Regions from separate parts of the Achromobacter sp. AONIH1 genome, predicted to be linked through region 2. Evidence: riboswitches for the same ligand, from Rfam matches in the RefSeq annotation. Region 2 holds a riboswitch; the other holds the start of a gene.
What was found. Region 2 has a riboswitch for glycine ahead of C2U31_RS16500 (D-amino acid dehydrogenase). Riboswitches for the same ligand answer to the same signal wherever they lie in the genome.
Positions count from the first base shown of each region.

Region 1 (3,398 bases), 3.2 Mb from region 2:
GACCGATGAACCGGTCGAGTCGCTGGTGGCGCGGCTGGACCAGCTGCCCGCCGCCATCACCGCGGCGGTGCGCAACAACGGCGGCGGCCATGCCAACCACAGCCTGTTCTGGACCGTGATGTCGCCGCGCGGCGGCGGCGCGCCCGACGGCGCGCTGGCGCAGGCCATCGCGTCCGACCTCGGCGGGCTGGACGCTTTCCGCGAAGCCTTCACCAAGGCCGCGCTGACCCGCTTCGGCAGCGGCTGGGCCTGGCTGTCGGTGACGCCGGCCGGCAAGCTCGTGGTCGAGAGCAGCGCCAACCAGGACAGCCCGCTGATGCACGGCAATACCCCGATCCTGGGCCTGGACGTATGGGAGCACGCCTACTACCTGAAGTACCAGAACCGCCGTCCCGAGTACATCGGCGCGTTCTACAACGTGATCGATTGGTCCGAGGTGGCGCGCCGCTACGCCGCCGCCGTGGGCTGATCGCGGTTAGGCCAGCGAGGCGCCCATGAACACATTCAGCCGACACCGGATCCGGCCGGCCGCCACCAGCGTCAGCATCTGGACGCTGGCCGTGCTGGTGTCCTGCCTGGCCCTGTACCAGCTTTGGGTCTGCCTGGACGTGCGCGCGCCGCACGTGGCCGACGCGCTGCTGGGCGGCATGATGGCCGCCGCCGCGACCGCGCTGGGCACGCTGCCCGTGCTGTTCGCCCAGACCTTGCCGCAGAAAGTGCAGGACAGCCTGTACGGCTTTGGCGCCGGCGTGATGTTGGCCGCCAGCGCCTTCTCTCTGGTGGCGCCCGGCATCGCCGCGGCGGGCGAGCTGGGGTATGGCCCCTGGGGCGCCGGCATCCTGGTGGGCGCCGCCATCCTGCTGGGCGCGGCGGTGCTGCTGCTGATGGACCGCTGCCTGCCGCACGAGCATTTCATCAAGGGCAGGGAAGGCATCGAGGCGCATCGCCTGCGCCGCACCTGGCTGTTCGTGTTCGCCATCACGCTGCACAACCTGCCCGAAGGGCTGGCCATCGGCGTGGGCTATGCCGGCAACGACCCGCTGCGCGGCACGGCGCTGGCCACCGGCATCGCCATCCAGGACATTCCCGAAGGGCTGGTGGTGGCGGTGGCGCTGATGGCCGCTGGTTACAAGCGCGCCTTCGCTGTGGCGCTGGGCATGCTGTCGGGCCTGGTCGAGCCGCTGGGCGCGGTGCTGGGCGCTGCCGTGGTGGGCTGGTCGGCGGCCTTGCTGCCGTGGGGACTGGGCTTTGCCGCCGGGGCCATGCTCTTCGTCATCAGCCATGAAATCATTCCCGAATCGCACCGCAAGGGACACGAGGTCCATGCCACCGGCGGGCTGATGCTGGGCTTCGTGCTGATGATGCTGCTGGACACCGCGCTGGGTTAGTGGCGGCGGCTTGCTCCCGGTCTGTCGCGGCCGCCCGAACGGCGCGCGGACTGCCGGGTTTCCTCGCTTTCCGGCGCCCGGGGTTTCGATGTATGCTTGCGCCGCTGTCACGCATGTTGCGGGAGAGAGCGGCCATCAAGCTGGCCGCCGCCGAAGGCGCAATTCGCCCGGAATCGCTCAGGTAACCCATACCGTCCATGCTTGCCCTGTCCCGGTTTTCGGTCGACGCGGCAAAACAGCACTCTGGAGAGACCTGGCGCCGCGCCTTTCAGGCCGTCCCGAATGGGGACGTAGCGGGCAGCCCAGGCGCCGAAGGTGCACACCCGCCACGCGGGGCAACTCTCAGGCAAAAGGACAGAGGGGCGGAAGATTCAGCCGTGCCGTGGACGCGTGTCCGCTGGCGGCTTTCCGCAACCCTGGCAACGCTGCCGCTCCGGAGTTCCCGCGCATGTCCGCAACCCTCAAACGCACCCCGCTGGCCGACGAACACATCGCCTCCGGCGCCCGAATGGTCGACTTCGGCGGCTGGGACATGCCGCTGGCCTACGGCTCGCAGTTGGAAGAGCACCACGCCGTGCGCCAGGACGCCGGCATGTTCGATGTCTCGCACATGCTCAACGTCGACGTGACCGGCCCGGACGCCTTCGCCTTCCTGCAACGCCTGGTCGCCAACGACGTGGCCAAGCTGACCGTGCCGGGCAAGGCGCTGTACAGCTGCATGCTCAATCCGCAGGGCGGCGTGATCGACGACCTGATCATCTATTTCTTCGCCGCCGATGAGTGGCGCGTCGTGGTCAATGCCGGCACCGCCGACAAGGACATCGCCTGGATGCAGCGCGTCCGGCAGTCCGGCAAGTTCGACGTGGCCATCGCGCCGCGCCGCGACCTGGCCATGATCGCCGTGCAGGGCCCGAACGCCCGCGCCAAGGTCTGGGCCGCGCGTCCGGCCTGGCAGGCCGCCAGCGAACCGCTGACGCCCTTCGTGGCCGCCCAGGTGGGCGACGACACGCTGGTGGCCCGCACCGGCTACACCGGCGAGGACGGCTTCGAGATCGTGCTGCCCGCCACGCAGGCCGTCGCGTTGTGGCGCGACCTGGCGGCGCAAGGCGTGCGTCCCTGCGGCCTGGGCGCGCGCGACACGCTGCGCCTGGAAGCCGGCATGAATCTCTACGGTCAGGACATGGACGAGCTGATCCAGCCCGACCAGGCCGGCCTGACCTGGACGGTGTCGCTGAAGAACGCCGAGCGCCGCTTCATCGGCCGCGACGCGCTGGAACAATTCGCCACCCCGGCCGCCTTCCTGGGCCTGAAGCTGCAGGAGCGCGGCGTGATGCGCGCCCACATGGCCGTGCGCGCCAAGCAGGGCGCGGGCGAGCTGACCAGCGGCACCATGTCGCCCACGCTGGGCGTGTCCATCGGCTTCGCCCGCCTGCCCGTGGGCGTGGCTCCCGGCGACACGGTCGAGGTGGACATCCGTGGCAAGTGGGTGCCCGCCCTGGTCTGCAAGCTGCCATTTGTCCGTAACGGCAAAGCCGTCGAACACTCGTAAACTCGAAGCTTCGCGCGCGCCGGCCGGCAGGCCCGCGCGCGAGGCGCGCAATCCCTTTCCCCCATCCGAATAGCCCCAGGAGTTCCCATGAGCCTGCCCACCGATCGCAAGTACACCGAGTCCCATGAATGGGTCAAAGCCGAAGGCGACGTGTTCGTCGTCGGCATCACCGACACCGCCCAGGACCAGCTGGGCGACCTGGTCTTCGTCGGCGACGTCAAGGTCGGCGCCAAGCTGGCCGCCGGCGAAACCGCCGGCGTGGTCGAGTCGGTCAAGGCCGCCTCCGACATCTACGCGCCCGTGGCCGGCGAGATCGTCGCCTTCAACGATGAGCTGGAAAGCAATCCCAACCTGATCAACGAGTCGGCCTTCACCGCCTGGATCTTCAAGATCAAGCCGGACAACGCCGCCGACGCGGACAAGCTGCTGGACGCCGCCGGCTACGAAGCCGTCGCCAACGG
Region 1 covers NZ_CP026124.1:97,233-100,630, reverse strand. Annotated here, with positions in the region: gene C2U31_RS00410 (superoxide dismutase) at 1-469, shown strand, start outside; gene C2U31_RS00405 (ZIP family metal transporter) at 495-1,388, shown strand; glycine riboswitch at 1,498-1,592, shown strand; glycine riboswitch at 1,622-1,756, shown strand; gene gcvT (glycine cleavage system aminomethyltransferase GcvT) at 1,837-2,937, shown strand; gene gcvH (glycine cleavage system protein GcvH) at 3,025-3,398, shown strand, end outside.
Region 1: another riboswitch for glycine. It lies ahead of gcvT (glycine cleavage system aminomethyltransferase GcvT); the one in region 2 lies ahead of C2U31_RS16500 (D-amino acid dehydrogenase).

Region 2 (3,398 bases):
GAACAGGGCCGCAAGGGCTTGCGCGACGGCCAGGGCTTCTACGACTACGCCGGCGTGGACGTGGACGCGTATCGGATGCAGCGGCTGGAGCAGCTGCGCGACCGGCTGGCGCTGCTGGGCCTGCTGCCGCGCTGCGGCTCGGCGCGGGACTGGGCCGGGGCCGGGGCCGGGGCCGGCGCGGCGCCGGCCGCCTGACCGGAGACCGTCCGGCGGACCGGCCTGGGCAGCGCCCGCCGCCGCGACTGCCCCGCGCGCCTGCTCAACGGCCTCCCGTCTCCAGCGCGTCCAGCACCTCATAGGCCAGGCGCACGCGATCGGCGTTGGGATAGTTGCGGTTGGCCAGGATCACGATGCCGATCCGGCGTCCCGGCACGAAGGCGACGTAGGCGCCGAAGCCATTGGTGGCGCCGGTCTTGTTGATCCAGGCGTCGGCGCGCGGCGCCAGCGGCGGACGCAGCGCGCGCACGTCGTGCGTCTCGAAGGCGACCGTGTTGGAATTGCCTTCCAGCACGGTGTCCAGCGGCGCCGGATAGCGGTACTGCTCCCACACCAGGTCCTGCGTCATGCCGCCCAGTTCGAAGTAGCCCCGGTGCGTGTCGGCGATGGCCTGATCCAGCTTGGCGTCGCCGCTGGTGCCGCCCAGGTTCAGTTCCACGAAGCGCAGCAGGTCGCGGGCGCTGGTCTTGACGCCGTAGGCCTCGTCGGCCAGCACGCCGGGACTCACGCGCACCGGCTGGTTGCGCTTGTCGTAGCCCTGCGCGTAGCGCGCCATCTGGTCGGCCGGCACCTGCAGATAGGTGCTGGGCAGGCCCAGCTTGGGCAATAGCGTGCCCTGCATCAGCGGCACATAGGCCTGGCCCATGGCATTGGCGGTCACCACGCCCAGCATGCCGATGCTGGGATTGGCATACGTGCGGCGCGTGCCTTCCGCGTAGCTGGGCTGCCAGGCCTGCAGATAGGCCATGAGCTGGGCGCGGTCGCGCACCGTGTCAGGCACCTGCAGCGGAAAGCCGCCCGCCGTGTGCGTGGCCAGGCCCAGCAGCGAGACCTTGCCAAAAGCGCTGCCCGCCAGCTCGGGCACGTGGCGCTCGACCGGATCCGCCAGCGACAGCCGACCCAGCGCCTGCGCATAGGCGGCCAAGGTGGCCGAATAGGTCTTGCTGATCGAGCCCACTTCGAACAGCGTGTCGTTGGTGACCGGGACGCGCGTCTCCCAGGATGCCAGGCCGAAACTGTAGAAATGCTGCTCGCCCTGCCGGGTCACGGCCACCGCCATGCCGGCGATTTCATGCTGCTTCATCACCGTCAGCACGGCCGCGCGCACGCGGGCGTCGGCGTCGTAGATGGGGGACAGCGCCGACGCGGGCAGCGATGCGGCAAGGGCAACGGCCAGCAGGCAGCGGCGGAACAAGGCGGACAGGCGCATGGAGAACTCCCGGAAAACAGCGCAAGCAAGGCGGGCGGGGCCAGGCGGCGGCGACCGGCATGCCGGCGCGCGCCCCGCGCGAACCCAGGATGGTAGCGCCGCCGCGCCCATACTGGTACTAACCCTGAATTCCAGGACGCGAAATATTTGGCTATCCTGCCACGGTCGTAGCAAACACCCCGCAGAAGAGACTCGCCCCGGCCCGGCCGCGCGGCGGGCGCCGACGGAGCAACCGCCCCGGAAACTCTCAGGCAGACAGGACTGCGCGGTGTAGACGATCTGGAGAGAGGCGCATTGCGCGCCCACCGAAGGGGAACCCCGGCACGCGCCGGGCAAAGCTCTCAGGTACCGGGACAGATGGGGTGCAGCGGCCGGCCGGCCGTCGCCACGCCATCTGGAGCAATCATGCCCCGCATCGCCATCATTGGCGCCGGTATCACCGGCGTCACGTCCGCCTACGTCCTGCGCAAGCAGGGTTACGACGTTTCCGTCTACGACCGCCAGCGCTATCCCGCGATGGAAACCTCCTACGCCAACGGCGGCCAGCTGTCGGCCAGCAACGCCGAGGTCTGGAACAGCGCCGCCACCGTGCTCAAGGGTCTGCGCTGGCTGGGCCGCAGCAACGCGCCGCTGCTGCTCAATCCGCGCTTCAGCTGGCACAAGTATTCCTGGCTGCTGCAATTCATGCGCCAGATCCCCAACCACCGCCGCAACACCATCGCCACCACCCGGCTGGCGATCGAGGCGCGCCAGCACCTGTACGACATGGCCGAGGCCGAAGGCATCGACTTCGACCTGGAGCGGCGCGGCATCCTGCACATCTACCACGACGCCGCCAGCTTCGAGGCCGCGCGACGCGGCAACGAGCTGCTGCGCGAAGGCGGCCTGGAACGCTACGCGGTCACGCCCGAGGAGGCTCGCGACATCGAGCCGGCGCTGCAAACGGCCTGCCACGCCGGCTTCTACACGCCGTCCGACGCCACCGGCGACATCCACAAGTTCACGCGCGGGCTGGCCCAGGCCTGCGAGCGACTGGGCGTGCGCTTCGTGCAGGACGCCGACGTCGCCGCGATCGCGGCCGACGGCACGGGCTACGCGCTGGACCTGGCCGGCACGGACGGCGGCGACGACCGGTACCAGGCCGACGCCGTGGTGGTCTGCGCCGGCGCGGCCAGCCGACGCTTCGCGCGGCAGCTGGGCGACACGGTCAACATCTATCCGGTCAAGGGCTATTCGATCAGCGTGCACCTGGACGACGCCGCCAGCCGCGAGGCCGCGCCGCGCGTCAGCCTGCTCGACGAGGCCGCCAAGATCGTCACCAGCCGGCTGGGCGACCGCTTCCGCGTGGCCGGCACCGCCGAGTTCAACGGCTACAACCTGGACATCCGCGCCGAACGCGTGCAGCCGCTGGTGGACTGGACCCGCCGCCACTTCCCCGGCGTCAGGACGGCGCGCGTGGTGCCCTGGTGCGGGCTGCGCCCGATGACGCCGGACATGATGCCGCGCGTGGGTCCGGGCAAGCGGCCGGGCGTGTTCTACAACACCGGCCACGGCCACCTGGGCTGGACCTTGTCGGCGGCCACCGCGCAATTGCTGGCGGCTAGCGTCGGCGAACGGTTGCGGCCGCACTGAGACGACGCGGACGCGGCCGCAACCGGCGGACCGCCGTTCGCCGCCAGCGGGTGGCCGCCCGTCGCCTTGCGCTAGCGCGCCAGCCGGCGCATCGCCAGCGCGACGATCGCGGTCGAGGTCAGCTGCATGGCGGCCACCACGTACAGGCCGGCGGCCACGCCGCCGGTCCATTCCTTCATCCAGCCCATCATGAAGGGCGTGGCGAAGCCCGCCAGGTTGCCGACCGAATTGATGAAGGCGATGCCGCCGGCGGCTGCCGTGCCGGTCAAGAAGCCCGCCGGAATCGCCCAGAACACGGGAAACGCGCCCAGCACGCCGATGGCGGACACGCTCAGCGCGG
Region 2 covers NZ_CP026124.1:3,590,443-3,593,840, reverse strand. Annotated here, with positions in the region: gene C2U31_RS16510 (3-hydroxybutyryl-CoA dehydrogenase) at 1-195, shown strand, start outside; gene ampC (class C beta-lactamase) at 260-1,426, opposite strand; glycine riboswitch at 1,599-1,700, shown strand; glycine riboswitch at 1,704-1,785, shown strand; gene C2U31_RS16500 (D-amino acid dehydrogenase) at 1,832-3,058, shown strand; gene C2U31_RS16495 (MFS transporter) at 3,130-3,398, opposite strand, start outside.